DNA from 4 places in the Paenibacillus sp. J22R56 genome. Region 1 is predicted to be linked to each of the others. Evidence: riboswitches for the same ligand, from Rfam matches in the RefSeq annotation. Region 1 holds a riboswitch; each other region holds the start of a gene.
What was found. Region 1 has a riboswitch for cyclic di-AMP ahead of AC0YNT_RS01985 (TrkH family potassium uptake protein). Riboswitches for the same ligand answer to the same signal wherever they lie in the genome.
Positions count from the first base shown of each region.

Region 1 (7,380 bases):
TACGATCCGGGAAGTCTGGCTTGTAATGCGCGCCGCGGCTTTCGTCACGGAGCAAAGCACCAAGTGTCATCGCTTCGGACAGTTCAAGCATGTTCCACAGCTGACGTGTGAAGGCAACGCTTGAGTTGTTCCATTGCGCCGTATCGTTAATGTTAATGTTCTGGTAACGCTGCTTCAGCTCTTTGATCTTGTCGATCGTTAGCTTCAGCTTATCATTGAAACGAACTACGGTCATGTTGTTCGTCATCCATTCGCCAAGCTCTTTGTGAAGGACATAAGCATTTTCCGTACCGTTCATGCTTAGGATCTTGTTGTATTTATCAGTTTGACGTTTTTTCTCACTATCAAATACCGAAGAGGCAACATCCTCAGAAGACTTCTTAAGGCCATTAATGTACTCGACTGCTTTTGGTCCTGCAACCATACCGCCAAAGATAGCAGACAAGAGCGAGTTCGCACCAAGACGGTTCGCACCATGGTAATTGTAATCACATTCGCCAGCTGCGAAGAGACCTGGGATGTTCGTCATTTGGTTGTAGTCAACCCACATGCCGCCCATCGAATAGTGAACTGCAGGGAAGATCTTCATCGGAATTTTACGCGGGTCGTCGCCCATAAATTTCTCGTAAATTTCGATGATACCGCCGAGCTTAACATCAAGCTCCTTCGGATCTTTATGCGACAGGTCAAGGTATACCATGTTCTCGCCGTTGATACCAAGCTTGTCATCAACGCAGACGCTGAAGATCTCACGTGTTGCGATATCACGCGGAACAAGGTTGCCGTAAGCAGGATATTTCTCTTCAAGGAAGTACCAAGGCTTACCGTCTTTATAAGTCCAGATCCGGCCGCCTTCACCACGAGCAGATTCAGACATCAGACGAAGTTTATCGTCGCCTGGAATTGCCGTTGGATGAATTTGAATAAATTCGCCGTTAGCGTAATGTACGCCTTGCTGGTAAGCCGCACTTGCTGCAGTACCAGTATTAATAACGGAGTTTGTTGTTTTACCAAAGATGATACCAGGACCGCCGGATGCGAGAATAACTGCGTCGCCAACGAAAGTATGTACTTCCATCGAGCGCAGGCTTTGCGCTGAAACACCACGACAGATGCCTTCATCATCCAATACAGCGCCAAGGAATTCCCAGTGCTCGTATTTCGTTACGAGACCAGCTGCTTCCCAGCGGCGAACTTGCTCGTCCAGTGCGTACAGCAGCTGTTGGCCAGTTGTTGCACCTGCAAAGGCTGTACGGTGATATTGCGTACCGCCGAAACGACGGAAGTCAAGCAGACCCTCTGGTGTACGGCTGAACATTACGCCCATACGGTCCATCAAGTGAATAATGCCAGGTGCAGCTTCACACATTGCTTTTACCGGAGGCTGGTTCGCGAGGAAGTCGCCGCCGTAGACGGTATCGTCAAAGTGCTCCCAAGGGGAGTCGCCTTCACCTTTTGTATTAACAGCGCCGTTAATGCCGCCTTGCGCGCAAACGGAATGGGAACGTTTAACCGGCACGACGGAGAATAAATCCACATGCACGCCCGCTTCCGCCGCTTTTACGGTTGCCATAAGGCCGGCAAGTCCGCCACCAACGACGATAATTTTATTTTTAGCCATAACGTTTCGCTCCTTGTCTAAATACTACTAACCGATATTGGTCAATGCCAATGCGGCACTTGCTGCTTCTTTGAACTCGTCACCTGTGAAAGCGATAAGGGACAGAATGAACAGCGCAGATACCAGTACAAAGATGACCATGCAAATGTTCGCCGAAACTTTTTGTGCCTTCGGCGATACTGTAATCCCCCAGCTAACAAGGAATGCCCAAAGGCCATTGCTGAAGTGGAATACCGCAGCCAGAATACCAATGAGATACAAGATAAACAAAGCAGGGCTTGTTGCGATATCATGCATCGTCGAGCCAAGCTCTTCATGTGTCACATTGCCCAGTGCGACTTGCACACGAGTTTCAAACACATGCCAGAAGATAAAGATGAAGGTAATAACCCCCGTAATACGCTGCATCGTGAACGCCCAGTTGCGGCCGTATTGGAACCGTCCCGAGTTGAGGTTCGACTGATAAGCCATGTATAGGCCATAAATACCGTGGAACAAGATCGGCAGGTAAATACCGAAAATTTCGAGCAGCGTTACAATAGGCAGATCATTAATGAAGCTTACTGCCTTAGTGAAGCCTTCCGGCCCACGTTCATACGCCTGAAAATTGGCGAGCGCATGCACGATGATAAACCCACCGAGCGGAATCACCCCTAGAAGAGAGTGCAGCTTGCGCCAGTAGTACGAATTTCCGTTCATTAATACTTCTCCTTTCCAGTACTCCATCACATTTTACTGTTGACAAACCATTCTACATTTTACCCCCGGTACTTACGTCCGTCAACAAAAGTCGACACCAGGTGTGAAAAGATTCACTCCACGTCATTGTGAAGACTTTCCTCTAAAGCTACCCCTTTAATCCTACTCCTTTTGGACTTATAATGGAATTGCATATTTATTATAATTTATTATAACAATTTCGCATAAGCGACCGGAGTGACGATAATGATCGAAGAATTCAATATGTTCGCAGCAATTGTTGAACATTCCAGCATGAATAAAGCGGCAGCCCTTCTAAATTTGTCTCAGCCAGCCCTATCTCGCAAAATTGCCAAACTGGAGGAGGAGATTGGAGCCAAGCTGTTCGAGCGGGTTGGTAAACGGCTTGAACTGACACGAGTTGGTCAGTTGACGTACGAATATGCAGTGAACCTGCGCAGGCTGCATCGCCGTTATATGGATTCCGTTTCCGAATATACGGCTGCAGGGCGGACTTCCATTACTATTGGGGCCAGTCTTACAACCCTTCAGACTACATTACCCGATTTCATTAAGACGCTAAACGCCAGTCATCCGGAATTTGACATCAAAGCGGTAACCGGCAAAACACATGAGATCGTTAGTCTAGTCCGGGACAATAAAGCAGATATCGCGATCATCGCTTCGATGATTGAGGATTCCCAGCTTCATTGTGTTCCACTATTCGATGATCACTTGCTGCTCGTCATTCCAACTAGTGTTTCCATTACCAGTCAGGAGCTTACAATTGAAGATTTGAACGGACTACCCATGATTCTATTCTCCAAAGGAACGTGGTACCGCAGGCTGACAGACGAAGTATTCGCCAAATACCATCTTCAGCCTGATGTCCGTATGGAGATTGACTCCTTCGAAGCAATTGTCCGTCTTCTTCATACTTGCCGCGCGGCTACTCTGCTCCCGCAATCTTATATGCGCAAGCAACTGCTAGCCGACAACGAACTCATCGTCGTCCCTATCCGTGAGCTAGAAGAAACCAAGCGAACAACTTGCCTGATCCACAACGACCCTTCCGATCTCCACCCTGCTGTCCGCAGGTGGATTGCTGAGCTCGGCCAGTAATCTGGTTTTGCTTCTTTGTCTTGTCCTTCTCTCTTCCCCGCAGGGGAGGACAGTGTTGTCCGCGCTTTTTAGCGCGCCCTTCACTGTCCTTCTTTACATTCCCGCGCAGGGGGGATGGAGGGACGGGGCATGGTTGGGTGCGGGGCTCGGTGGGTAAGGGGTATCTCTGAAGGAGCGGAGCGTTCGCCTTTGTCCTTCCTTTGCTACACCTATGTAAACCAATTCAGAGCAAAGGAAGGACAACAGCGGCCGTAAGAGATCCCCCGTCCCACCAGAGCCATCCCGCCCCATTCATCCCCGTCCATCCCATCCCCAGCGACCAGCGACAGTCGGAATAAAAAAGGACAGAGAACGCTAACTGCGCCCACTATCCTTATCATCACCTGATAATCGTTTCTTCAAACTGTTCAATCTGCTCGTTTGTCCCGATGACAACCATCACGTCTTTTTCAGTCACAACATCCGTCGCTGTAGGAGCTATTATAATACCGGTAGGCTTATTAATCGCAACGATGCTGCAGCCGAATCTGGCACGCAGATTCAAATCATTCAGAGATTTGTTATTCAGGCAATTCGGAACCGAAAGCTCAGCAATTGTATATTCCTTCGACAGCTCGATATAATCAAGCAGATTTGGACTTACAAGCTGATGAGCCACCCGGATACCCATGTCCCGCTCCGGATAAACGACGCGGTCGACTCCGATTTTCTCGAGTACACGTCCATGCAGCTCACTCATCGCTTTGGCGACAACCCGCTTCACGCCAAGATCCTTCAGTAAAATAGTCGTCAGAATACTGGCCTGAATATCATCGCCAATCGCGACAACCCCGCAGTCAAAATTACGAACGCCTAATGATCGTAAAGTTTCCTCATCCGTGCAATCCGCAGACACCGTATAAGTCAGCACATTGCTCATTTCTTGGACAGCTTCCTCATCCCGGTCGATTCCGAGCACCTCATAGCCTAATTTGATAAGCTCTCTTCCGAGACTGGAGCCAAATCGCCCAAGCCCTACGATCACAAACTGATTGTTTTTCATTCTTTCTTTCTATTCCCCTATCCAATCGTAATTTTGCCTTCCGGATACCTGTACAGCTCTTTCTCTGATTTTGGTCCAAGCGCATACGCAAGCGTAAGCGGTCCAAGCCTGCCTGCGAACATAGTTAACGCGATAACTATCTTGCCGAAATCCGTCAGCTCCGGAGTAATGCCGACCGTTAAGCCGACCGTACCAAAGGCTGATGTTGTCTCAAATAAAATTTTTAGAAACTGCTGATCTTCTGTTGTCGACAGCAGCATCGTAACAAAGATAACCAGCGTGAGCGACAGCATTGTAATCGTCAGTGCCTTAAAGATCCGGTCCTTACCAAGCCGATAATGGAACAAAACAATATCTTCCCGGCCTCGGATCATAGCAATAACCGCACCAATCATCGTCGTAAAGGTAGTCGTCTTAATCCCGCCCCCGGTTGATCCAGGAGAGGCACCGATAAACATCAGAATAATGGTGAAGAAAACTGTAGCCTGCCGCAGCTGTGTATAGTCTAAAGTATTAGCCCCTGCCGTTCTTGGCGTAACCGATTGAAAGAAGGAAGCCAGTATTTTACCTCCCCAATCCAATGAACCAAGCGTCTTGCTATTCGAAAATTCAAAGATAAAGATAACGATAGCGCCAACAGCAATTAGAGTCCCGGTCATGGATAGAACAACTTTACTATGAAGGGAGAGCCGCTTGTTTTTACGGTACTCCAGTAAATCTGCCATAACGACAAAACCAAGTCCGCCCAAAATAATAAGCAGCATCGACACCAGATTAACGAGCGGATCACTTGCGTACATCGTCAAACTGCGGAAGTTGCCGAATATATCAAAGCCTGCATTGTTAAAGAATGAGATCGCATGGAAAAAGCCAAACCAAACGGCTTTGCCAAACGGCATATCGAAGGCAAAGCGAATCGCGAACAGGATGGCGCCAACAAGCTCAATTGTAAGAGAATAAATAATGACCCTGCGGATTAATCTAACAATGCCTTCCATACTTGTCTGATTCATCGCTTCCTGCAAAATCAACCGTTCCTTGAGTGAAATCCGCTTGCGCAGTACAAGTGCAATAAGCGTGGCCATTGTCATAAAACCAAGACCGCCGATCTGAATTAAGGAAAGTATAATTACTTTGCCGATGGTAGAGAAGTATGTACCTGTATCTACCACTATTAAGCCGGTTACACATGTCGCCGAGGTTGCTGTGAATAGTGCATCAATAAAAGGAAGTCTCGAACCGTCACTTGAGGCAAACGGCATCGTGAGCAGAAAGGCACCTATCACAATAATGGCGGCAAAGCCAAATACAAGAATTCGCGGCGGCGGCCATTTCAATATATTGAAATAATGGGACATGTGTCACTCCTTTATATCGGACATTTCCAAAATTGGGCATAAAAAAAAGCACGGGAACCCCAATGCTATATGAGTCCTGTTCCACCCAGCCTACGAGGTTAGCTGACGGATTCGGGCCTGGAAAGGCAGCCCTATTCAAGCAAAATGCTCAAAATTCACCCCATGCTGACGGATTGCTCCGGCCAGCGTTTTGGTTCCCCCGTTTTCATGACGAAATTCGGCTGTTGCTATTCAATTAATATGACGTTATCGATTATACGCCCAAATGACAGATGCGATCAAAATGGGCTTAGGCGATAATTAAGCGGTATTCGTTCAAAAACGGTCAATCACATGGAGCAAATGGTCACTTGCTGGCTGCAAGTCCTTATTTCACAGCTTACCGTTAGCATCCTCTCCTTTCGCCTCTATTGGATAATTCAGGCTAATAATGATAAGGTTACATTAGATAAGTATCGTCTGAATTCGAAATGGAGGTTATGTATGATCCCTACCATCGCTCCCCATGAATGGAGACGTTTCCTGTGGGCTGCTGTTGCAGGTGCAATTATTTTTATCTTTACACAAATTGGCCCAATTGCTGGCGACCAGCTATTCTCCAACTCAACAACCCCAAAGGTCATTTCTAAAAGTGAAGCAGCCCAGACAGCAGAAGCCTTCGTCAATAAGCAATTTCATGAAGCTGCTGTATCGTCCCATACGATTTATCAAACCGATAGTTTGGCAAACGGTTATTTTTCTAAAGAAGACTTACTTAAGACGTATGAGGACCATTATGACACCAAGTTCCCGACGGATACCTTCCAGGTTAATCTTGATCTTGAAGACGGCAGCAACGCCATTGTATACGTTCATATGACAAGCGGCAGTGTTACAGGTTGGCATTGGCTTGGTGCCTCTCCAACTGATAATGGAAAGATTCTGCAGACAGCTGCGAAAGCTTTTGCCATTACCAAAGGCTTCCGTTCAGAAGAACTAAAGAGCTTGTACATCAATGATGACGGCGATGTTGTCCTGCATCCAACAGGATATAAGCTTGGAGATGCAACGCTCGAGCTTATTATCGGTGTAGGCTTGATTGATGATAAAGCGGTTATTACAAGATATAAGCCAGCTTTCCAGGCTCCTGCTAACTACATAACGTATGTAGATGGTCAGAAAGACATTGGCAGTATTTTATCCATCGTCAGTCTGGCCTATATGTGCTTTATATCACTGGTTCTTTCTATTATTTATGCGATTCTGTACCGCCGGCACACTACATTTAAAAGAGGCGTTTTTATCAGCTTTGTGTTCATCGTGTTCTATATTTATAACAATTTGAACGTGCTGGACGGCATTATGGCTTCCTTGGGAGAACAGATCCGCTCAGACGCAGAGATGAATGCGACTATCATCATTACTGTCGTCCTGCTTATTCCAGTAGGACTAGCCGTTTATTTCGCACTCGTTGCCGGTGACGGAATGTGGCGGTCGCAAAAACGTCCATTATGGCCAGGCTTCCGCGAGCGGGGTTATGGGGACCATGTATGGCGCAG
Region 1 covers NZ_JBWDNV010000001.1:470,276-477,655, forward strand. Annotated here, with positions in the region: gene sdhA (succinate dehydrogenase flavoprotein subunit) at 1-1,621, opposite strand, end outside; gene AC0YNT_RS01970 (succinate dehydrogenase cytochrome b558 subunit) at 1,649-2,320, opposite strand; gene AC0YNT_RS01975 (LysR family transcriptional regulator) at 2,567-3,442, shown strand; gene AC0YNT_RS01980 (potassium channel family protein) at 3,822-4,484, opposite strand; gene AC0YNT_RS01985 (TrkH family potassium uptake protein) at 4,502-5,842, opposite strand; cyclic di-AMP (ydaO/yuaA leader) riboswitch at 5,915-6,075, opposite strand; gene AC0YNT_RS01990 (CPBP family intramembrane glutamic endopeptidase) at 6,326-7,380, shown strand, end outside.

Region 2 (7,380 bases), on a different contig from region 1:
TCCATGACGGTAATGTAAGCTGGATCAAACGTATCTTGAATAAGGGAAGACATCACCTCAGACACTGCCGGTGACAGCTCCGATGGCTTGAGCACAGACGTATTGCCTGCAGCGATTGCCCCAACAAGCGGTGCTATCGCCAGCTGGAACGGGTAGTTCCATGGAGCAATAATAAGTGCCGTACCTAGTGGTTCCGGCACGATATATCCTTTACTGCCTATGTGGGTGAAGGCCGTCTTCACTTTGGCGGGCTTCATCCACCGCTTAAGATGCTTTTGCATGAAGGAGATTTCCTTATACACAAGCCCTATCTCGAGCAAAAAAGATTCCTTTTCACTTCGGTTCAGATCCTCGCGAAGAGCCTGCATGATCGCAGCCTCCCGCTCCTCGATCACCTGGCGCAGCTTAGCCAGCTGCCCTAGACGAAACTCCAAGCTCCGGGTTGCACCCGTACGATAATAGGCCTGCTGCTTTTCAAATACTTGTAATCCATTCATCCTAAACCCCGCCTTTTCGATAGAAGACTATGTACTAATAAAAGGAATTTATCTGTGCTATAGTAGGACAAAAGGAGCGATGACAATTGAATAAAATAATGCCAGCACTCATTTTGCTTATGGGCTTGCTTTACATTTTTATCATTCCTTCAGAACCGCATGCCGTCAAGCTAATTTTCAAAAGTATACCGATGCTCCTTATCATCGTTTATGCCTACTTGCAGCCTGGCGATAATGGTAAGCGGTTTCAGCACATCCTGCTCATCGGCCTAATCTTCTGCGTCATCGGCGATGTCACTCTCGACAATTTCATTGTTGGGCTGTCAGCCTTCTTGATCGGACATTTGTTTTATTTGAGCGGCTTCTTCGGGCAATGGCAATTCTCCGTATGGCGGCTTACCGCTATCGTACCTATTGGAGCATATGCCGTTTATATGGGTTATGAGTTACTTGATGCGCTCACTAAATCAGGAGATGGCGGTCTGAAAGGACCTGTCCTTGTTTATGTAACAGCAATTTCCTTAATGAGCTGGTCGGCCATAATGTCCGGCAACAAATGGGCGATAGCTGGCGCATTGCTGTTTATGGCCTCGGACTCCGTACTAGCCTGGAATAAGTTCATCTCGGAGGTTGCGAGCTCCGATGTGATCATTATGACGACCTATTATGCCGCGCAGTTCTGCATAGCAGCCTGTATTGGTCATAAGACCCGCACTGTTCCTAAGCGTAAACGGCTGCACCGTCCTTAGGTCTATGCTTTCGAAGTAAGAATTGCCACAAAGAGCATGTTGAAATTCTTTTAAGAGGAGCAGCATCGTTTCGCGGGTGAAATATAAGCGTAGTATAGAGTAAATTTATACTTTCTTATATTTGAAGCAAAAAGCCATGATCCTCTGATCATGGCTTCTTTTATAGCTGCGTTATCCGACTTTTTCCTTGTTCATCTGCTTACTACGCAGCTGGCCGCAAGCCGCATCGATATCGGCGCCATGCTCCAGACGGACGCTAACGCTAACCCCTTGCTTCTTGAGCGTGTCGTAGAAGCCTTTGATGGAGTCGTTCTCACTGCGCTGGTATTGGCTGTGCTCATCAACCGGATTGTAAGGAATCAGGTTCACATTCACGAGCGAACGGCGGCGGTCACCCACCAGCTCGGCAAGCTCAAGTGCATGCTCACGATGATCGTTAACATCCTTCAGCAAAATATATTCAAGCGTAATCCGGCGGTTCGTCTTCTCGAGGTAATAATCAATCGCCTGCATCAGCTTCTCGATTGGAATGGCCTTGTTAATCTTCATGATCCGCGTACGCAGCTCATTATTTGGTGCATGCAGCGATACGGCAAGATTGACGCCTTGGTCCTTATCAGCAAACTCTCTGATTTTATCCGCGAGTCCGCTGGTCGATACGGTAATATGGCGCGGGCCAATCGCAAGACCTTTGTGATCCTTCACTGTTGTCAGGAAGTTATTAAGGTGTGTGAAGTTATCAAACGGTTCGCCGATACCCATCACAACGATGTGGCTGACCTTCTCGCCTTGACCTGCTTCATCAAGATGAAGCTGAATCTTCATAATCTGTTCCGTAATCTCACCGCTTGTCAGATCTCGGCTCTTCTTAAGCAAGCCGCTCGCGCAGAAGCTGCAGCCGATGTTGCAGCCAACCTGCGTCGTCACACAGACAGATAAGCCGAATTTATGCCGCATCATGACCGTCTCAATTAAGTTGCCGTCATCGAGCTTAAGCAGCAGCTTCACGGTACCGTCCTTCGACACCTGCTTCGTATGCTCAGCGAGTGTCTGAATCGCGAAGTTCTCCTCGAGCAGCTTCACGCAGTCCGAATGGAGCTCCGTCATATCAGCAAAACTCGTAACCCGCTTCCGGTATAGATAGTCCCATACCAGCGAGGCCCGGGATTTTTTATGTCCGTGCTCGCCCAGCCATGCGATTAATTGCTCTAATGTAAATCCATATATGGAAGGTGTACTCATTATTTATCCTCTTTTCACAAACGCGGCCTAAACCGCATACTGACTCCTATTGTCCCAAAATTGTCGGACGAAAACAAGGGGCGATTCCCGCCAATTGACAGAAGCCCGCAACAGCACTATTCGAATAAGACCCCCGGAGGGTCTTATTACTATTTATCTCCAGCAGAACCTTCGAATAAGACCCTGCGAGGGTCTTATTGCTGCCGCAAACCGGCTAGTTCCCCTCACTTTATCGCTTCATTCGCCGTGATAAGGTCCCCAATGGATCTTAAGTCTACTTTATTCAGTTATCGAACATCAGTTAAGGCCCCTTAGGGACCTTAACTCTTCAAAATCCAGCTAGTTTTCCCCCGTTTGACGCTCCATCCGCTGCATTAAGGTCCTCAAGGGACCTTAACCTCGTCGTTTAACCACTCATCGCGCTAGTTAGAGTCCCTAAGGGACCTTAACCTCGTACATCGTGCTTGAGAGGAATATCCTTACCTGGACTGGACCCTTTGAAAAATGCTGGAACCACCTTTTCTCCCTTCTTCATTCATTTTCAAGCAAAGTTTCGGTGCACATTTATCGCAATCAAGAGATACAGAGACTGATAAAGAGCATTCTAGAGTTCGTCTGCGATGTAAACGCTCTAACCAATCTCATTGTGAGAATTAGACAATATGCCGCCTCTATGTTTCATTTACATTAACCTTAGTCAGGCGTAACATACGATTCAGCAAATGAAATGTATGCTTTATTCGCTGAGTTTCCGTCATGGGAAACGGGGGAACCAAACGATAGGCGCTATTGCATCGGTGTGAGAGCTGGTGTGTCTTGCTTATCAGGGGTGAATCCGGGAAAGGCTGCTCACAGCTGGACCTGGTAGGGCGACTCTCACCGTCCGAATCCGTCAGCTAACCTCGTAAGCGAAGAAAATGTCAGCCACGGCACAGCAAGCTTAAAGCTGCGGAGGCATTTTCCAGGTAGAGAGGATGATGTGTTCTTGTGACCTTATGGGGCCGCGGGGGACTTTCCTCTGCGGTCTTTTTCTAATTATATTTGAAAATGTCTTTATCGCTTAATCTCCTTCACAGGGGAACGGGGGAACCAATCGGATGGCATGCTCAAGCAGCTAGCATCCACGGGGTGAATCGCCAGAACGGCTCAAGCGAGCTTTATGGCGTAGGGCGACTCTTACGCCCGAATCCGTCAGCTAACCTCGTAAGCGTAACAAGAGAGGCAACGATGATCGTGAACATAGGTGCGGTTTATTTTCTGCTGCGCTTATAAGCCACGTGAAGAGTCCCTCTTCCGTGGCTTTTTTGTCGTTGATTCCTCTAATAAAAGAGGAGAGAAATAGGATGAACGATTATATTCTCGTATCTGCACCAAATGTACAGGGCGAGGACTTTATTAAACAATTGCAACATCGGAGAATCCCATTTGCAACGATGGTAAATAATAAGGCCGAATATGAGAGAATGCTCGCACTTGATGTGACTACGATCATTGTCATTAGCACAAATGATGAAGCCACATGGCGAGTGCCGGAGCTTCCGATTGGTCGGATTTTCTTATTCGAGAGAAGCTTGAACCTTTGCTGCCGCTACATTCAGATCTGCCGAAGCTGGACGTCGAAATCGATCTGTGTCATTACCGACAGCACAAACCCGCGACTGATCTATAAAGGAATGGGTGCGAATTATGTGGTTCATTCCAGCAGTGGTGAGACTTCTTTTCTCATATCAAATGATTTCATGGCAAACAGCCAAAACGTTTAAAAATTCCATGCTTACGAAGCAATAATTGCTCAATTGGCTAAAATAAGCCATTTGTGTACCAATTCTTAATAAGGAGAGTAGATTTATGCAGGATATCTATATGGTGCTGCTTCTGGCAGCTGTATTCGTACTCTTCGCCGGATTTATGCAATGGTGTGACCGCTCCATTCAGGAGGAGGAGAAACGATGATAATCACACTCTGTCTGGCCTTACTTATCTTTCTCTATTTAGTGTACGCCCTCATTAATCCAGAAAAATTTTAGTCCCTTAAACGATCGCGGGAGGTCAATATGGATATTTTACAGCTTCTTATTGTGATTGGCGTGCTTGTTCTGCTCGTCAAGCCACTTGGCTCGTACGTTTATCACGTCTACTCGAATGAGCCAAACCGAACCGACCGAGTATTCGGGTGGTCTGAACGAATCATTTACAGCGTGATCGGCTTAAAATCGCGAGCAGGCATGACCTGGAAAAAATACGCGCTTAGCTTTCTTCTAACCAATATCGTATTAGTTGCCATCAGCTATGTGATCCTGCGCTTTCAAGGCGGGCTCCCTGGCAATCCGAATAACATCGGCGGTATGGAACAGACCTTGTCCTTTAATACCGTCATCAGCTTCATCACGAATACGAACTTGCAGCATTACAGCGGGGAGACCGGGCTTTCTTACTTCTCTCAAATGGCCGTCATTATGATGATGATGTTCACATCAGCGGCTACAGGCTTCTCGGTTGCGATTGCATTTATCCGTGGTCTGACGAGCAAAGGCACAACAATCGGTAACTTCTTCGAGGATTTCGTGAAGTCGCATACCCGGATCTTTCTGCCGCTGGCTGTGCTTGTCACGCTGGTACTGGTGGCTTTGCATGTGCCACAGACGTTTGATCCGAACATAACCGCAACAACACTAGAAGGAGCCACGCAAAATATCGCGATCGGACCTGTGGCATCCCTAGAATCAATCAAGCATTTAGGTACCAACGGCGGCGGTTTCTTCGGAGTCAACTCGGCTCATCCATTCGAGAATCCAAACCCACTGACGAATGTCATCGAAATTTTATCGATGTGGGCGCTTCCTGCATCGCTGCCTTATGTATTCGGACGATTCGCGAAAAACCGTAAGCAGGGCTGGGTTATATTTTCCGCGATGATGACCTTGTTCCTTGTCTTTCTGGCAACGGTCTATACCGCTGAGCTGCATGGCAATCCAGCACTGAACAATCTTGGTGTGGATGCCTCACAAGGCAGTATGGAAGGTAAAGAGGTACGCTTTGGTATCGCACAATCCGCTCTGTTTACAGCAGTCACAACAGCAGCGACAACCGGTACGGTAAACAACATGCACGATACGCTGACACCAATTGGCGGACTCGTACCGCTTGCCGAGATGATGCTTAACGTCGTGTTTGGCGGTAAGGGTGTTGGTCTCATTAACATGCTGATGTACGCCATACTCGGAGTATTTATCGCCGGACTTATGGTTGGACGTACGCCGGAGTTTCTTGGACGGAAAATCGAGCCGCGTGAGATGAAGCTCATCGCGATCGCCATACTCGCCCATCCCTTTATTATCCTGGTGCCGACCGCTATCGCTTTCCTTACCGACCTAGGCCAAGGCTCAATTAGCAACGCAGGCTTCCACGGCATCTCACAGGTGCTGTATGAGTACACCTCATCAGCAGCAAATAACGGCTCCGGCTTTGAGGGATTAGCCGATAATACACCTTTCTGGAATATTACAACCGGACTGGTCATGCTGTTTGGACGATATATCTCGATGATTGCCATGCTTGCCGTAGCCGGTTCACTGGTCCGTAAGCAGCCTGTGCCAGAGACATCGGGTACATTCCGGACAGATAACGTGCTGTTTACAGGGATTCTTGTAGGAACCGTATTAATTATTGGAGCGCTGACGTTCCTGCCTGCCGTTGTTCTTGGACCAATTGCAGAGTATCTGACGCTTCGCTAACGGATAAGGATGAGGTGAGTAAAAGGTGACTACGAAACGTAAATCTATGCTGGACTCCGCTATTTTAAGCCGTGCGGTCAAGGACAGCTTTATCAAATTAAATCCACTAACAATGATGAAAAACCCCGTCATGTTCGTCGTTGAGGTCGGTACACTTGTCGTACTGCTTATGACATTGCTGCCCGGCTATTTCGGAACAGAAGATCGGGTAGGCTTCAATCTGACGGTGTTTCTTATCCTGTTATTCACGGTACTCTTCGCGAATTTCGCAGAAGCATTGGCCGAAGGGCGCGGTAAAGCGCAGGCCGATTCGCTTAAGAAGAGCAAACAGGACATTACGGCTAACAAAATGGTCGGCAATAGTGTAAAACAAGTCGTATCTACCGAGCTTCGGAAAGGCGATATTGTTATCGTCTCACAAGGCGAGATGATTCCGGGCGATGGCGAAGTCATTGAAGGCCTTGCTTCTGTTGATGAATCCGCCATTACCGGTGAATCGGCTCCTGTTATTAAAGAAGCTGGCGGTGACTTCAGCTCCGTTACCGGCGGTACACGTGTCGTCAGCGACCAGATCAAGGTTCGCATTATGAGTGATCCCGGCGAATCGTTTATTGATCGTATGATCTCACTTGTTGAAGGCGCAAAGCGGCAAAAGACGCCAAACGAACTGGCTCTGAACACCCTGCTTACAAGCCTTACGCTTATCTTCTTGATCGTTGTCGTTACCCTGGCCCCTATCGCCAAATATGTTGGTGTAGAGCTGGATGTGCCCGTGCTGATCGCCCTGCTCGTCTGTCTCATTCCGACCACGATTGGCGGTCTGCTGTCAGCCATCGGGATCGCCGGTATGGATCGCGTAACGCAGTTTAATGTATTGGCGATGTCAGGCAAAGCCGTTGAAGCAGCCGGCGATATTAACACAATGATTCTGGATAAAACCGGTACGATTACATTCGGGAACCGGATGGCCAGCGATTTCCTTCCTGTTAAGGGATCAACCGTACAAGAGCTTGGCGAGTGGGCAGCACTCAGCTCCGCCAAAGACGAGACGCCGGAAGGACGCTCTGTATTAGAGCTGATGAAGACCAAGCAGCTCTCCTACCCAACAGAGCAGATTGAGCAGGCTTCCTTCATTCCTTTTACAGCAGAAACTCGTAT
Region 2 covers NZ_JBWDNV010000003.1:320,702-328,081, reverse strand. Annotated here, with positions in the region: gene AC0YNT_RS09435 (aldehyde dehydrogenase) at 1-497, opposite strand, end outside; gene AC0YNT_RS09430 (lysoplasmalogenase) at 584-1,246, shown strand; gene rlmN (dual-specificity RNA methyltransferase RlmN) at 1,418-2,488, opposite strand; cyclic di-AMP (ydaO/yuaA leader) riboswitch at 3,220-3,413, shown strand; cyclic di-AMP (ydaO/yuaA leader) riboswitch at 3,536-3,714, shown strand; gene AC0YNT_RS09420 (hypothetical protein) at 3,832-4,251, shown strand; gene kdpF (K(+)-transporting ATPase subunit F) at 4,438-4,515, shown strand; gene kdpA (potassium-transporting ATPase subunit KdpA) at 4,543-6,222, shown strand; gene kdpB (potassium-transporting ATPase subunit KdpB) at 6,248-7,380, shown strand, end outside.
Region 2: it holds a riboswitch for cyclic di-AMP, as region 1 does, so the genes downstream of both, AC0YNT_RS09420 (hypothetical protein) here and AC0YNT_RS01985 (TrkH family potassium uptake protein) in region 1, are expected to answer to the same signal.

Region 3 (7,380 bases), on a different contig from region 1:
CCGCCTGCCTCGTCCCAACCTGACCAGGTAGCGCCTAAGCCGCAGGCTCTTAGCAAAAGGGTCACCGAGTACCATATCAACGTTGCGCTTCGCGATGATATTCGGTACTTAGACGGACAGCAGACCGTTACCTGGACCAACCCAGGCAAAAAAACGGTGTCCGAGCTATACTTCCATCTCTATCCGAATGCCTTCATGTCGGACAAAACCACGTTTATGCAGGAGTCTGGCGGCAAGCTGCGCTCGGACAAGGCAACAGAAGCCAGTCAGGGCTATATGAAGCTGCAGACACTGGAAACGACGGAAGGGGAAAGCCTGCTTCCACGGCTGCATTATGTACAACCAGATGACAACAATCCGAACGACTTCACGCTGGCCAAGCTTAAACTTCCCGCACCAGTAGCGCCAGGCAAGTCCGTCACCTTACAGATGAGCTTTGAAGTGAAGCTCCCAGAAGTATTCGCCCGTATGGGCTACTCCGGCAACTATGTGATGGCAGGACAATGGTTCCCTAAGCTGGCCGTTTATGAGACAGCGGGTACAAGAGGCCGGACATCGGAAGGCTGGAACATTCACCAGTATCATGGCAACTCCGAGTTTTACAGCGACTTCGGTATTTACTCCGTTCGTATTCAAGTACCGGATTCCTACATTGTTGCAGCTACAGGCTTCCAGACCAAAGCCGTGGAGAAAAAGGACAGCAAAGCGATCTATCAGTTCTACGCCGATGATGTCCATGACTTTGCCTGGTCTGCTTCTCCGGATTTTATCTACTTTGAAGATACCTTATCTGGGCCGGGTATACCGGGTGTCCGGATCAAGCTGTATCTCGATCCCGCGCATGCAGAGCTGAAGGACCGTTATATGCATGCGGCTAAATCCGCGCTTTCTAAGTATGGACAATGGTATGGCGAGTATCCGTATTCCACCCTATCCATTGTTGTCCCACCTAAAGGGGCGAATGGCTCCGGAGGGATGGAGTATCCAACGCTTGTGACTGCTTTCGCAGCAGAGACGAGTAATCCTGGCTACAGCCTTGAGAGAACGGTCATTCACGAGGTTGGTCATCAATATTGGTACGGTATGGTTGCCTCGAATGAATTCGAAGAAGCATGGCTCGATGAAGGCTTCACTTCTTATGCAGAGGATAAAGTGATGGCTAGCGAATATGGTGTTGAAGCGAATCTGCCTCTGGAAGCCAGCTACATGACCGCTCCCGCTCCTCTGAAGCAGCCTTCCTGGGCTTATCCGAGCAATAACGTCTATGCGGAGAATGTGTATATGCGGGCGAAGCTCGTACTTATCGGCATTGAGAACCAGGTTGGCGAAAAAATGATGCAGAAGATCATGCGCACTTATTTCCAAAAGTTTAAGTTCAAGCATCCCTCAAGCGCTGACTTCCAGCGGGTTGTCGAAATGGTCACGAAGCAGAAATGGACCAATTACTTCGACCAATATGTCTACAACAATCAGATGGCAGACATTTCAGTAGAATCTATTAATGTACGACCCGTTGAACAGGATGGAGCGCCCATGTACGAATCAGTGGTGCTTATCCAGCGTAATGGCGGCTACAACGGGCCGATTCCGGTAGTTCTGAAGTTCAAGGACGGCACAACCATTCCGAAGACTTGGGATCCGGAAGACTCTCAAATCCAATACAAAGTGGTCCATAGCTCCCCGCTTGAATGGGTGGCGATTGATCCACAGCATACAAACGTGCTCGACAACAAACATATTAACGATTATTTGAAGGCGGACTTATCGGAAGTTACACGTACGCGCTGGAGTCTTGGCGCCTCTAACGTTATCCAGGGACTGCTCGGATTACTGGGCTGGTAGGCATGCTTTCGAAGTAGAATTGCTTCACAATTCTTTTAAGGAGGTTTGCAATGAAAAATCATATGATGCAAGGCTGGCGGCTCGCGATCAAGCACTTCTATATTGTCATACTGCTGTTCCTATACCAGCTGCTGTGGGGGTTCTTCCTGTACCGGTTTATCGATTCGGTTGTCTCGCCGCTGCTGCAGCGATTCCCGGATCACTCCCCTGCGAATTCAGCGATTCAGCTATTTATGAGTGAAGCTCAATTCCAGATCATGAAGACGGATTTGCTTACCCCATACTTATGGCTGCTTGGCGGCTTATTCGCAGCAAGGATGCTCCTCTCCCCTTTGTTTAACGCAGGACTGTTATACTCTCTGCAGCATGCCTCAGAATCCGGAGGTACACAGTTCCTTCAGGGCATTCGAAAAGCATGGAAGCCTGTAACGCTGCTTTACTGGATCGAGACGTTACTCGCCCTTGCTCCTGCATGGTGGCTGGCACCTAGGGGACTGGATGCATTACTTCACAGTCGTTCAATCGGAGATCTCCTGCAGCAGCTGCTTCCCGCTGCGGGAGGCTGGTTGATTTGGGGTATCCTGCTCCATCTCCTCTTCCTCGCCATGCAATTTGGCGCTACAAGTGAGAAAGGCGGCGGCATTTTCCAATCGCTTGGTGTTGCGATCAAGCATCTGCTGCCTTTCGCCGGCTTATCACTCTTAATGTGGGCTATTGGTTCGGGAATTGGATTGTTTGTCACAAGCTTTTCTCTTGTATGGGCCGGATTCATTGCCCTGATTGTCCATCAGGGTTACCATCTTGTCCGTACCTTGATGAAAGTATGGACTCTAGCCTCCCAATACGACATTTTGAGATCAAAAGAAGTTTAAAATTTTCTCATAATTATAGAGGCAGCCCGCCCTGCGACCTAGTCGTAGCGCGGGTTTTTCGCGTTTTTTCGGGAAGGCTTGTCTTTCATTCTCCAAATAAATCAACATATTTGCTAGAAAAAACACATAGTAAAGAGTTAGTAAATCGGAATAGTGCTAATCTGCTAGTCTGTGCGTCCTATAAAGATGCGGCCAACCGCAAGATCCCCATTTTTCCGCTTAGATTAGCCAAAAGGTTCCATGAGAATTATTAGAATTTGCCAGATTGGGGAGGAGATAAGCGAAAATTACCGAATAGTTACCAAGTACATAATTTACACTGCCAAATTCCTTGTACTGGAAACGGGGGAACCACCTCTGGGTGAATTGACTTCGACGTCCGATTATGAAGATCGGCGCCTGAGAAGTCATAGGGATCCTTCAACCGAACCCCACAGCTAACCTCGTCGGCATTGGAAGGAGTTTCACCGTTTTGAAAAAGGTTACTGCACTTATTCTTGGGCTTGCGCTAATGCTGGCTTTCCAAGCTGGAAGCGTTTTCGCAGACTCCAAAATGGACGGCATTGTCAGTGATTTAATTGGCACGCCGTACGTTGCAGGCGGAACATCATCGAAAGGATTCGACTGCTCTGGTTTTTCTTCGTTTGTATTCGAGAAAATGGGCGTTGATCTTCCTCGTACATCCGCTTCGCAAGCACAAACAGGTAAGAAGATCGCCAAGAGTGATCTGATCGCCGGAGATCTCGTGTTCTTCAACACGAACGGTCGTGGTGTATCTCATGTCGGCATTTATGTAGGAGATGGCCAGTTTGCTCACGCTTCGTCCAGCAAGGGCGTTACGATCAGCAATCTCAGCGACTCCTATTATGTAAATCGGTATGTGACTGCTCGACGTGTCATGGACCCTACTACTTTCACCAAATATGCCGACGAACAATAGAATTGAGCGGGCCCGCTTCAATTGAAGCGGCAGGCAAAATTCCTACAATAAAGCCGCATGCTGCTTGTCCAACTGGACAAACCGCTTGCGGCTTTATTGTTTGTTTGTTGCTATTCGGATTAGGTTGTTAGGACACTGCCGTCGCCTGCCGCCTGCCTAACGCCAGCATCGCAAGCAAGACGACAAACATCGCTATAATAAACGCTCCGAGAATCCAGACCGTACGGTCTGCACCATAGCTGTCCATCATCCATCCCGTCAATTTCGGGAAGATCGCACCGCCTATCCCGCCGCAAGCAACAAGCAGGCTGGTCGTCCGCTCTGTCATGCCTGGAATAAGTCCATTCGCAAATACAAGTGCAATGCCGAATACACCGGAGAAGAACAATCCACTTAATCCGACAAGGACCAGCATGCCGCTTAACTGGCCGACCGCTCCCATCGCAAGAATGATAATACAGGCTCCTGCAATGGCGACAAACAGGTATCGGAAGTAGCCGACACGATCTGCCAGACGTCCAGCGAATAGTCGGCCAAGAATCATCGTGCCCCAGAATAGGCTTAACGTGGAAGGCGCGCTCGCCTCTGTCATGCCGGACCGCTCAATCATAATAGACGGCAGATAGTTGGAAAAGCTCATCTCCACCCCAACATAGATGACGAAGAACAACGCAGAAAGCAGCAAGAACGGAAGGGCTGCTCTCTTATAACCAAACCATCCTTTTGTTCGCGGTGCACTGGTTTCCCGCTCTACATGTTCCTTGTTGGCTCTGCCATGATAACCAATCTTGTCATCTATCGATCCAAATGATAGCGTCATCCATAAGATAAAGGTTATGCCGGCAAGAGCAGATAGAATTGGGAAGGATACCTGCCAAATATCATATTTGATCAATATACTTGCCATGGTCGGCATTAAGAAGGCTCCGATACCAAAGAACGTTTCCAGCTGGGTCATCGCATTAGCTTTCCCGTTCTCCTCTGCCAATTCAATGACCATTGCTCCGATAACGGATTCCGTCATCCCAAATCCAAAGCCTGCGAACAAGGCGATAAACAGCATCAGCCCCCACGAATCGGGAGTCAGACTGTAGGCTGCTTCACCAAGGGTCAGAAGCCCTAATGAGAGGAGTACTCCCCCTCTTTTGCCAACCTTTGACGTAATAAATGGAGAGAGCAAGACACCCACCAAAAAACCAAGAAACTGATTCATCATCCATTGCCCGCCGTCATCATAAGACAAGTCGTACTTATCGAGCATCTGCTCCATGACCGAGCCGCCCACGACATGAGCTAATCCAATGACGAGATAAGACAAACAGCCAAGTGCTATTAATTTGCGCATCGTAAAAGTTCTCCTTAGATATCCTTCAGCCAAATCCGAATGAAGTCGATAAGTGAATGTTATAATGGAAAAAAACTTATTGATTCATGTTGAGGGTATACAAATGACTAATTTTTCCGATGAGCTTTATTATAAACGATCCTTGGTGGACATGACTATCCAGCCAATGGAAATGGAGCATGCCAAACAAATCTGTGAATGGCAATACGAATCGCCGTATGACCTATACCACTGGCCTTCCTGGGACATCATGCAGCAGGACGAAATCGAATTCGGCGATCCAGTCCTGCGGCGCATGCAATATGCTGCCGTCTTGAATCGCAGACAGGAGCTCATTGGTTTTGCACAATTTTTCCCCATTGTTGGTGTAACACGCCTCGGGCTTGGATTGCACCCTGCCCTATGTGGCAGAGGTATAGGAACGGACTTCACCCGATTGATTACCACTGAAGCCATTCATAGAGCTCCCAAGAACAGTATTGATCTTGAGGTGCTAACCTGGAATGTTCGAGCGATTAGAACCTATGAACGAGCAGGTTTCATTGTTGACGATACTTATGTAAGACAGACGCCGGAAGGACCAGCAGAGTTCCATTGTATGGTGTACCAGTCCTCCCCTTAATATCCCTATAAGCGATAATAGTCAGGCTCAGGATCTTTCATATCCACAAATAAAATAATGCCGGGTTTAGCCAATACCGATACGGTTCTGATCCATGCTCTCGAATCGAGGTCGGTATAGGCTCGTGATACCATAGAACGACGTTTCTCGCTAAGCTGTACCACATTGGGAACAAAATACGGGCGCCAGCTCCAGTTCGCTCCGCAATATTCATCCTCCCGCCGCCAGCTTCCATCAACTGGCCTTCTGGAATAGTTGGACGAAATTTGAATGCCGTCATCTCGGCACAGGTAGACACGGATACAGTTACTGTCCAGCTCCTGCAGTAGTCTGACGATCCATTCGTTATCTTCTTCTTCCAGCTCCTCCAGATGACCAATCCGGTCAACCCTGCCTGCCAGCCTGTCCGACAAATACCGCCAATAATTCTCCGAATAGAGCTGCAGCTGCCGATGTGCCTCCAGCTCTTCTTCTAATAAAGAAGCAAACCGAAACGGCTGCTCGAAATCCGGCTCTGCCTTTGCAAACAAAAAGCCCTGAACATACCGGACACCTGCCTGCATCGCTCTCGCCAGATCCTGCCTAGTCTCGACACCTTCCGCAAGCAGCGATGCGCCAAGCTGATCAGCGAGCGCCGAGAAGGAGCGCAATGTACCAAGATAACCGTCGTGGTTCGCACTTCGTTTCAGCATATGCATGTCGATTTTCAGGATATTCGGTTGAATGAGCGCAATCCGATCTATGCCGCTAAAGCCGCTGCCTACATCATCAATTGCGATAAGACAGCCCTTAGCACGGTACATATCAATAACCTCGCGCAGCTCCTCCATCTCGCCATTAAAGCTTTCTTCGGTAATCTCAATGACAACTCTGCTCGGGTCGATCTGGTATTTGTCGAGCAGAGAGAGGGTATAGAGCTCCCCGGATTGCATACCGTGATGCATCCAGTTTGGCTTTAAATTAATAAACAGCATTGGAGGCTGGTCCGTTGCCGCGATTTTCTGGAAAGCCTGCTCGCGTAAAATGCGGTCCACTGCAATATGATCCTCTAACGGAATCGTTGGATCACAAAAAAACGGACCCAAGCTGCGGACAGCATCATCCTTGCAGGCTCTTCCAAGCACCTCATAGCCAACTACTTTTCTCGTATCAAGCGCGATGATCGGCTGATAGAAGGCAGACAGCTGCTCGCCCTCGAGCTCTAATGTCTGCGGTATCGTCGTATTTGATAAGCAGTCGTTCGTCACGCTCACGCTCTCCCTTTACTACCTTTATGTCAAACGAATCATGCGCGTCACGTTATCTCCTTGGGACACTTCAATGACATGATGCTTCGGATGGTACGTAATTGATCCTTTGCCAACCTCGATCATCGGCTGTTCTCCAAGACCGAAGAACACATCGTCCGCAAGCGCCTCCATTACTTCATGACGGTCATCATCACCAAGTGCGGCCCACTCTTCTTCTTCCATCTCGAAAAAGGTATAGCTGCCTTCCACTTCGCCGACGGCTTCCGTCAGCTCTTTCAATATATCTGCATATTCCCTTGCGTGCCTAACGCCCATTGCTGTTAACCACCTTTACCAAATTTATCTGCTATACATTCATTTTACCGCATTTTAACGAAAATTAACGCCTTCTCTCTTAAATCATTTCTGAAAGTCTAATTTCCATACGATAACTTGTCGATATAAGAACTAGAGATTTGTCGAAAACGTACTGGACGGGGTGCATGATGAAGAATTCTACAATTATCGGT
Region 3 covers NZ_JBWDNV010000017.1:24,925-32,304, reverse strand. Annotated here, with positions in the region: gene AC0YNT_RS29725 (M1 family metallopeptidase) at 1-1,842, shown strand, start outside; gene AC0YNT_RS29720 (hypothetical protein) at 1,893-2,714, shown strand; cyclic di-AMP (ydaO/yuaA leader) riboswitch at 3,025-3,181, shown strand; gene AC0YNT_RS29715 (C40 family peptidase) at 3,187-3,654, shown strand; gene AC0YNT_RS29710 (MFS transporter) at 3,782-4,999, opposite strand; gene AC0YNT_RS29705 (GNAT family N-acetyltransferase) at 5,103-5,621, shown strand; gene AC0YNT_RS29700 (EAL domain-containing protein) at 5,627-6,868, opposite strand; gene AC0YNT_RS29695 (hypothetical protein) at 6,893-7,186, opposite strand; gene motA (flagellar motor stator protein MotA) at 7,357-7,380, shown strand, end outside.
Region 3: it holds a riboswitch for cyclic di-AMP, as region 1 does, so the genes downstream of both, AC0YNT_RS29715 (C40 family peptidase) here and AC0YNT_RS01985 (TrkH family potassium uptake protein) in region 1, are expected to answer to the same signal.

Region 4 (7,380 bases), on a different contig from region 1:
TGGATCAATATTCTACCCGGCGAGCTCGCAAAGTTAGAGCCAGCCTGAAGTAGTGCTTCAAAGTGCGACTGACAAGCGCCAGCCACGACAACAAGCCCATCCATATTCTTCTCATATTGGCGAGCGACGCGTACCGCATTAACGAAGCTTTGTGAGTTTTTATAGCTGCTTAGGCTGTACAGATCTTCGCCTTCCCGGTTTTTCAAAACACCGTCATGACCAGTAATGACCACGATATCCGGCTTTACCTGCGGCAGCAAGCGGTACAAGAGCTGTGCCATTTGGGATTCATGAGCATGCACGCCATGTGCCGGCACTTTCATCGTCTGGTACAACTGCATACTCTTCCGTAAGTAGTTGCCGTCCCCATCCAAATGAAGCACCTTGCCCGGCAATTCAAAATAAGACTGGTTTTGCTGCTGCGAAGCAGCACGATCTTGACTGGATAAAACCGTCAGATGCGCTTTTTCCTGCCGCATACGTTTGAGAGAGTCGTTTACTTTAATCTGCACTTGCTGCCGCGCACTTGTCGATTCAGGGTCACGAACAACCGACAAGTCGGGAATTGGCGCATCCGCAAGCAATCGGTAGTCCGTGCCTTTAATTAATGCTTGATCGGATCGCATATCTTCAACTCGGAACAGCACGTCACCGCCATACGATTTGCGGACGACCAGGTCCCCTTGCTTCATGGGTAAATCACCTCTTCGTCTATCGTATGGGTGGAGGGGGCGGAATGTGCGGAGAAAATTGGGTTTGGCTATTAAAAGCAGAGCTTCGGCTGCCGCACTGAGGGACGGGGTATCTCCCTACGGCCGCTGTTGCCCTTACTTTGCTCTGAACGTATGTTTCTTAGGTAGCAAAGTAAGGGCAAAGGCGGACGCTCCGCTCCTTAAGGGAGATACCCCTTACCCTCTTGCGGGTAGCCTGCGATGCCCAATTGTCTCCCGCATTCCTTGTGGGAGACAGAGGTCTGCCCTGCTGCTTCACTCAGCACGGCGTCGATTAAGGCTGGCATTGAATGCGCCAGCCTTTGTGCTTGCGCGTGGACTGCACCCGCGCACAATTGCCTCTGCACCGTTAATACAGCGCAGAGGCAATTGTGCGCCACTAAAAGGCGCTAAGGATGTTCTAAGAGCGGCTGAGCCGCACCTACGAACAAACTGCGGATACGCTGCATCAGAGACCTATTAAACACCTAGTCACTCAGCCGCAGTATCATTAGCACTTAATCGATTGCATATCGCCCTCCAGTCGTCCCTCCGGCTGTAGCATCCAATCACCTTCTTATTTGTTCTCAGCCCATCTTCTTGCCCAGACGGACGCGCCACCACGCCTAGAATATTGTGCTCCCCTAAGATGGCAACAGGAGAGAATTCCGTGCTACAGCGGTGGTTGGGGGTGCGGTAGGTGTTCGCAGACGTTAAGTAGGTTTATGCGCATTACGAGCAGGTCGGGTGGTGCGATGGGGCGTTTGCGGAGGTATGATGGCGGGCGTAAAGCAGCGGCTGCGAGCAGCCAAATAAAAAGCCGGCGGCGATATGGCTCGCCGCCGACTCTACAGGGCTCGGCCTAACGTGAGGCCGAGTATACTAGCGCCAGCCCGCTGCCAAAAAGGCGCGGCTGATGCGGGCGAATTCGTCGAGGGACAAAGTCTCTCCTCGACGAATAGGGTCAATATCGCAGCTATGCAGCAGCTGCGTCATCTCTTCACGGCGTTCCTTGCCTACGAACGCCGTAAGATTATTCGCCAGCGTTTTGCGGCGCTGGGCGAAGCTCGCCTGAACGATGCGGAAGTAATGCGCCTCGTCCTCAACATCCACTGGCGGCTTCTCGCGCACCGCCAGCTTAATCACAGCTGAATCTACATTCGGCTGTGGAATAAACACCGTGTGCGGCACGATGCACACAAGTGACGGCTCGCAGTAGTACTGCACGGCTACGCTCAAGCTGCCGTATTCCTTGCCACCTGGCTTAGCCGCCATCCGCTCAGCTACTTCCTTCTGAATCATGACGACGATGTTCTCGAGCGGCAGACGCTCTTCCAGCAGCTTCATCAGAATCGGTGTAGTCACGTAATATGGCAGATTTGCAACTACGCTGACGCCGCTCACATCCGCGAAGTGCTCCTCGAACAGCTTTTTCAGATCCAACTTAAGCACATCACCATGCACAACCTGCACATGCTCTTCGTCCGCCAGAATATCTCCCAGGATCGGAATGAGGCGGTTGTCGATCTCAATCGCCGTTACCTTACCCGCTTCAGCAGCCAGATGTTGAGTCAGCGCACCGATACCTGGTCCAATCTCCAAAGCGCCTTTTGTCTTGTCGAGTCCAGCTGCACTCACAATCTTATGCAAAATATTTTGGTCGATCAGAAAGTTCTGTCCCAAGCTTTTTTTGAATTGGAACCCATACTTCGCAATAATTTCTTTCGTGCGCTTTGGCGTTGCAACTTCAATCGCCTTCATATCGTTTCCGCTCATGCTCCGATCACTCCTGTCCCTGTTCCATTGTACGCAATGCCTCTGCAAACTCTTCTCGGGAGATTCGGAAGCTTGTACAACGCTTGAAAAACTGTTTGCCGTTCGCATACCCGATCCCAAGCAGCTTCCCCATCTGAAGACGACGATTCGCCGCATCCGGATGAACAATAAGGCCCGCTTCCATCAGGTCCTCCCACGTAATATCGCCTACACCAGCAGGCTCCTCTGTTCGAAGCTCGGAGAGCGCCTGACGAATGGCTTCAGGACTGGCGTTCTCAATGCCGATATCACCCTTGTACATAGCCTTCTCCTGTGGCAAAAAAGCATGCTTGCAGCCGGGTACCCGCCGAGCTACAATTTTGCGAATTCTCTCACCAGCATGATCAGGGTCTGTGAATATAATAACGCCTCTTCGTTCCATGGCCAGTTCAATGCGCTTAAGCACATCCTCGCCGATGGCAGAGCCATTTGTCTCAATCGTATCTGCTTCAACAGCCCGCTTTACAGCGACTGTATCATCTTTGCCTTCCACCACAATAATTTCCTTAATCACAAGCGAACATTCCTTTCTCCAGCAACTTTCGCTCATCTTTTTGCGTCAGTAAGAATGTAACCGCTCCACACCTATACACACAAAAAGAAGAGGCAGCGCCTCTTCTTATAATGGCATATTTATCATCGAAATAATAGCATGAAGCAATTAGCTTGCGGATGGCTTATTGGGTCCAAGTACGTACACGGTATAGCCCTTTTTCCGGCCAAACTTGTTTGCATAGCTGGTGCTGTCAAAATAAACGTCAATCTTGTTCCCATTGACTGCACTGCCTGTATCCTCCGCCCTGCGGAAGCCAATGCCTTCGATGTATACCCACCAGCCGATTGGAATAACATCCGGATCAACCGCGATCGTGCGGCCTTCCTTCACTTTCGCGCCGGAAGCGGTAATGCCGTACCCAGGATGATTTTCAGATTTACCCGTAGACTCCACTCCCGCTGAATAAGCGGTTAAGGTTACGTTCTTCAGAATCTTCTTGGCTTTAAAGGTGACTCCGCTCTTCGAATACGAGGCCGTGCTCGCATTGCTTGAGAGTGTATGTACATCCTTCTTCGCGCCAATAGCTACGACCTGGCTGACCGTATGTGTCTGCACAACCTTGTCGACCAGCTTGGAGGAGACAAGAACACCATTCTCATACTTCTTCTCCACGCGTTCAATCACAAGGCCATTCTTGCCGGATTGCACCAGCTTCTCCTTCCCTTTATCAAGGGTTGGATCTTGTTTCTTCACGATCGAGAACGGCAAAGTCCGTTCTGTTTCCGACACTTTTGTATCGACGCGAGTAACGGTAACTGTCATCGCCTTCGAAACGGCCGTGTCTAGAGATGGGTTAACCCTATCTTGATCGCGAACAGGAATATTTAATTTCCCGATCGCCGCCTGTACTGTTTTCTCTGTCGTGTACACCGTCGATGTCTTGCCATCTGCTTTTACAGTAACCGGAAACGCTTGTTTAATTTCAATGCGATCTCCGTCTTTGATGGACGCATTTAGAGGTGACGACACCTCATCATGTGGCCCTACCGTAATAGCTTGTTCATCCAGTAGGCGTTGCAGGATCCATTGTTTTGTTTTCACAACGGTCTCTTGTCCATTCACTACTACGGATACGCTTTTATCAGCCGATCCGTACAACAACACCAAAAACATGAAAGTCATAGCGATTGAGATAATTGCACTCAGAACAATTAAACGCAAATTTTCATGCTTCCATCGCATTGCGAAAGTCATGCTGGATGATCGCTTCCCATGGGTCTCCCTAACTTGGATCATTCCCACTTCAATCGGTCCTCCTTCATAGCCCCGCCGCCAATCTGTTACGCATGATACATTGACGTGACTATTAAGTATATTGGCGTGACGAGCACGCTCCAGTGTTACTTCCTCACACCTCCTGGATCTACCTCTACGAAAGACTATTTCCGTATAAATCGAAAATAAAAAGAAGCCTTCGACAGAGGATCTGATCGTGGCTTCCTGGGTAGTCAAACATTCAGGAAAAGGTAAATACACGAGGTTGATCGCTCTCTATAGACGCTTACGAGGTTAGCTGACGGGTTCGGACGAGAGAGCTGCCCTATCCACGGTTCGAATGCTCATGGCAATCGCCGCAAAATTCACCCCTGAAGAATTCAATGCGCCGCATGATGCTAACTTGCTTTCTTAGCCCTGCATCTGCCGACGTTGGTTCCCCCGCTCTCCGATTCGGAGATTAAGCGTAAACTGGAAATCCAATACAAAAGTTAAAGCTCTGAGAAAAATGATACCTTCCTGACCACACAATTGTAAAGACGCGTTAAAAGACGATTTTAACGAAATTTTAGCATTCTGAAGGCAAATAAAGCCGATTCCGCCAATTAAAAAGAGTTTTATCGCCGCTATAGTCTTTATTTCAGTGGTTTTAGTCCGTTTTTAAACAATACCAAAACATTTTTTACCGTTTGTGCTTGTAATAAATGCAATTTCCTCCTTAGATTTTCCTGTTATCTCAGCTGCCATGTCTGCGACTAAAGACACATATGAGCTCTCATTTCGCTTCCCTCTGAACGGATGAGGAGCCAAATATGGAGCGTCGGTTTCGATTAATATACGGTCAAGTGGAACCTGTGCAAGCACCTCTTTTGGCACCCTCGCATTTTTGAAAGTGACAGGTCCTCCGAAGGAAATATAGAAGTTCATATCGAGGCATAATTTTGCCGTTTCCCAGCTGCCGGAATAGCAATGCATGACCCCTCCAACTTCAGACGCTTTTTCTTCCCTCAAAATACAAACGATGTCCTCATGAGCATCCCGATTATGAATGACAATTGGCTTACCCAGCTTCCGAGCGAGGCGGATTTGCTCCCGAAATACACGGTGCTGAACATCCTTTGGTGACGTATCCCAGTGGTAATCAAGTCCAATTTCTCCGATCGCAACAACCTTTGGATGAGAGCAAAGCTGCTCGATCCATTCCAGATCCCCCGGTTCCATATAGATGCTGTCTACTGGATGCCAGCCAACTGCCGCATAGATAAAATCATACTTTTCTGCAAGCTCGATGGTGGTCGGGATTGTCTCTCGGTTAAAGCCAATGTTGAGCATAAGGTCGACACCGGCTGCACGTGCTCGTTCGATAACTTCTGTGCGGTCGCCGTCGAATTGTGAAGCGTCCAGATGGGTGTGTGTGTCGAATAAAGATATCATCTTTGCTGCATTCTCCTTCTATATAAAGCCTTTAAATTTTGAAAAGCTCCCTTACTTCAGCACTTAATTGATGAGCCGCAGCAAGGAGTGGCTCGATCGGATAATAAATATGGTACTGCCCTTGATGCAGGCCGCTGATGGAACGAATAATGTCGGATTTCACCGATATTTCGCTTAAGCTGTTATCGTCATTTAAGAGCAGAATCGGCGCTTTATCCTCTTTCCCGCCTTTTTTCGCATCAGGGCGATATATGTCGTAAGGTTGGTCAAATGGAAAATCAATTTCCATATGATAATCCGGATTAAGACCAATTGAGATAAACTGCTGAGCTGCTTCTTCTAATAAAGAGTCTCCTGGATCACTAAGCGTAATGTATTTGTACAATCGGCGATTGAGGAACCGGTCGCATAGCTCGGCAAGAAGAGAATCTCCTTCCTCCGCCCATTGAGCGAAGATCGTCTGCATATAAGCCTCATCCAGCTTCAGATAATCCTTTACTGTAATCGTACCATCTAGAAGCTTGTTGATTGGTCCCGGCATCCATGCAAAGGTATAACCGCTCTCGTACAGCTCCTTCGCCCGACGAGTAATTTGCCGCAATATGATTTCCGAGCTCCGTGTAACCGGATGGAAATAGATTTGCCAATACATCTGATAGCGGGACATTAAATAATGCTCAATGGCATGCATGCCGCTTTCTTTCACAACCATCTTGCCCTGAAAAGGACGCAGGACGCGCAATATTCGCTCCAGGTCGAAGTTCCCGTAATGAACACCGGTAAAATAAGCATCACGCAGCAAATAGTCCATCCGGTCTGCATCCATTTGACTGGAGATAAGACTGACAACGATCGGATTTGGATAAGTCTTGCCGATAACCGATGCCACTTTTTCTGGAAAATCATCTGACACTTGGCGCAGCACGCGATTAACTTCTGTATCCTCAAGCAAGATCGCACAGGTCCACTGCTCATGATGCGTATCGAACACCTGCTCCAGCGAATGGGAGAACGGTCCATGACCAACGTCATGCAGTAATGCAGCGCATAGGGCCAAAAGTCTTTCTTCCTGCGGCCAGTCCGGATAATGATTACGCTCAAACTGTGAAATGATCTTTCTCGTTATTTCATAGACTCCAAGAGAATGGGAGAATCGACTGTATTCGGCACCATGAAACGTTAAATAAGAGGTTCCAAGCTGGCGAATTCTTCTTAGCCTCTGAAACTCTTTTGTATTGATCAAATCCCATATCGTCTGATCCTGTACGTAAATATATTTATGAACTGGATCCTTAAATACTTTCTCTTCGGTCAGTTGCTGATTCATTCGCCCTTTCAACTCCTTGTTCATGGTTTCGACACAAAACTATGCTAGAATGTCGAATAGTGTCGTAAATTAGTTTCCAAATTGTCGAAGCTGATGTATTCTATAGTAAGATTAATATGACCTTGCTATAGAGTCAACTTGCCATAAACCGCGGTCTATCAAGGACTTTTGTGGTTGACTATTATGGGAATCGTTGGTATTATAATAGCCATAAAAAGAAAAACTATGTCGAATAGTGACGAAATGTAATTTCCTGAGAGGAGAAACAAAATTATGATGAAATCTACTGGTATTGTTCGTAAAGTCGACGAATTAGGTCGTGT
Region 4 covers NZ_JBWDNV010000015.1:8,801-16,180, reverse strand. Annotated here, with positions in the region: gene yabG (sporulation peptidase YabG) at 1-692, opposite strand, end outside; gene rsmA (16S rRNA (adenine(1518)-N(6)/adenine(1519)-N(6))-dimethyltransferase RsmA) at 1,593-2,486, opposite strand; gene rnmV (ribonuclease M5) at 2,494-3,039, opposite strand; gene AC0YNT_RS28825 (ubiquitin-like domain-containing protein) at 3,187-4,323, opposite strand; cyclic di-AMP (ydaO/yuaA leader) riboswitch at 4,564-4,773, opposite strand; gene AC0YNT_RS28820 (TatD family hydrolase) at 4,957-5,730, opposite strand; gene AC0YNT_RS28815 (HD domain-containing protein) at 5,762-7,057, opposite strand; gene AC0YNT_RS28810 (AbrB/MazE/SpoVT family DNA-binding domain-containing protein) at 7,331-7,380, shown strand, end outside.
Region 4: it holds a riboswitch for cyclic di-AMP, as region 1 does, so the genes downstream of both, AC0YNT_RS28825 (ubiquitin-like domain-containing protein) here and AC0YNT_RS01985 (TrkH family potassium uptake protein) in region 1, are expected to answer to the same signal.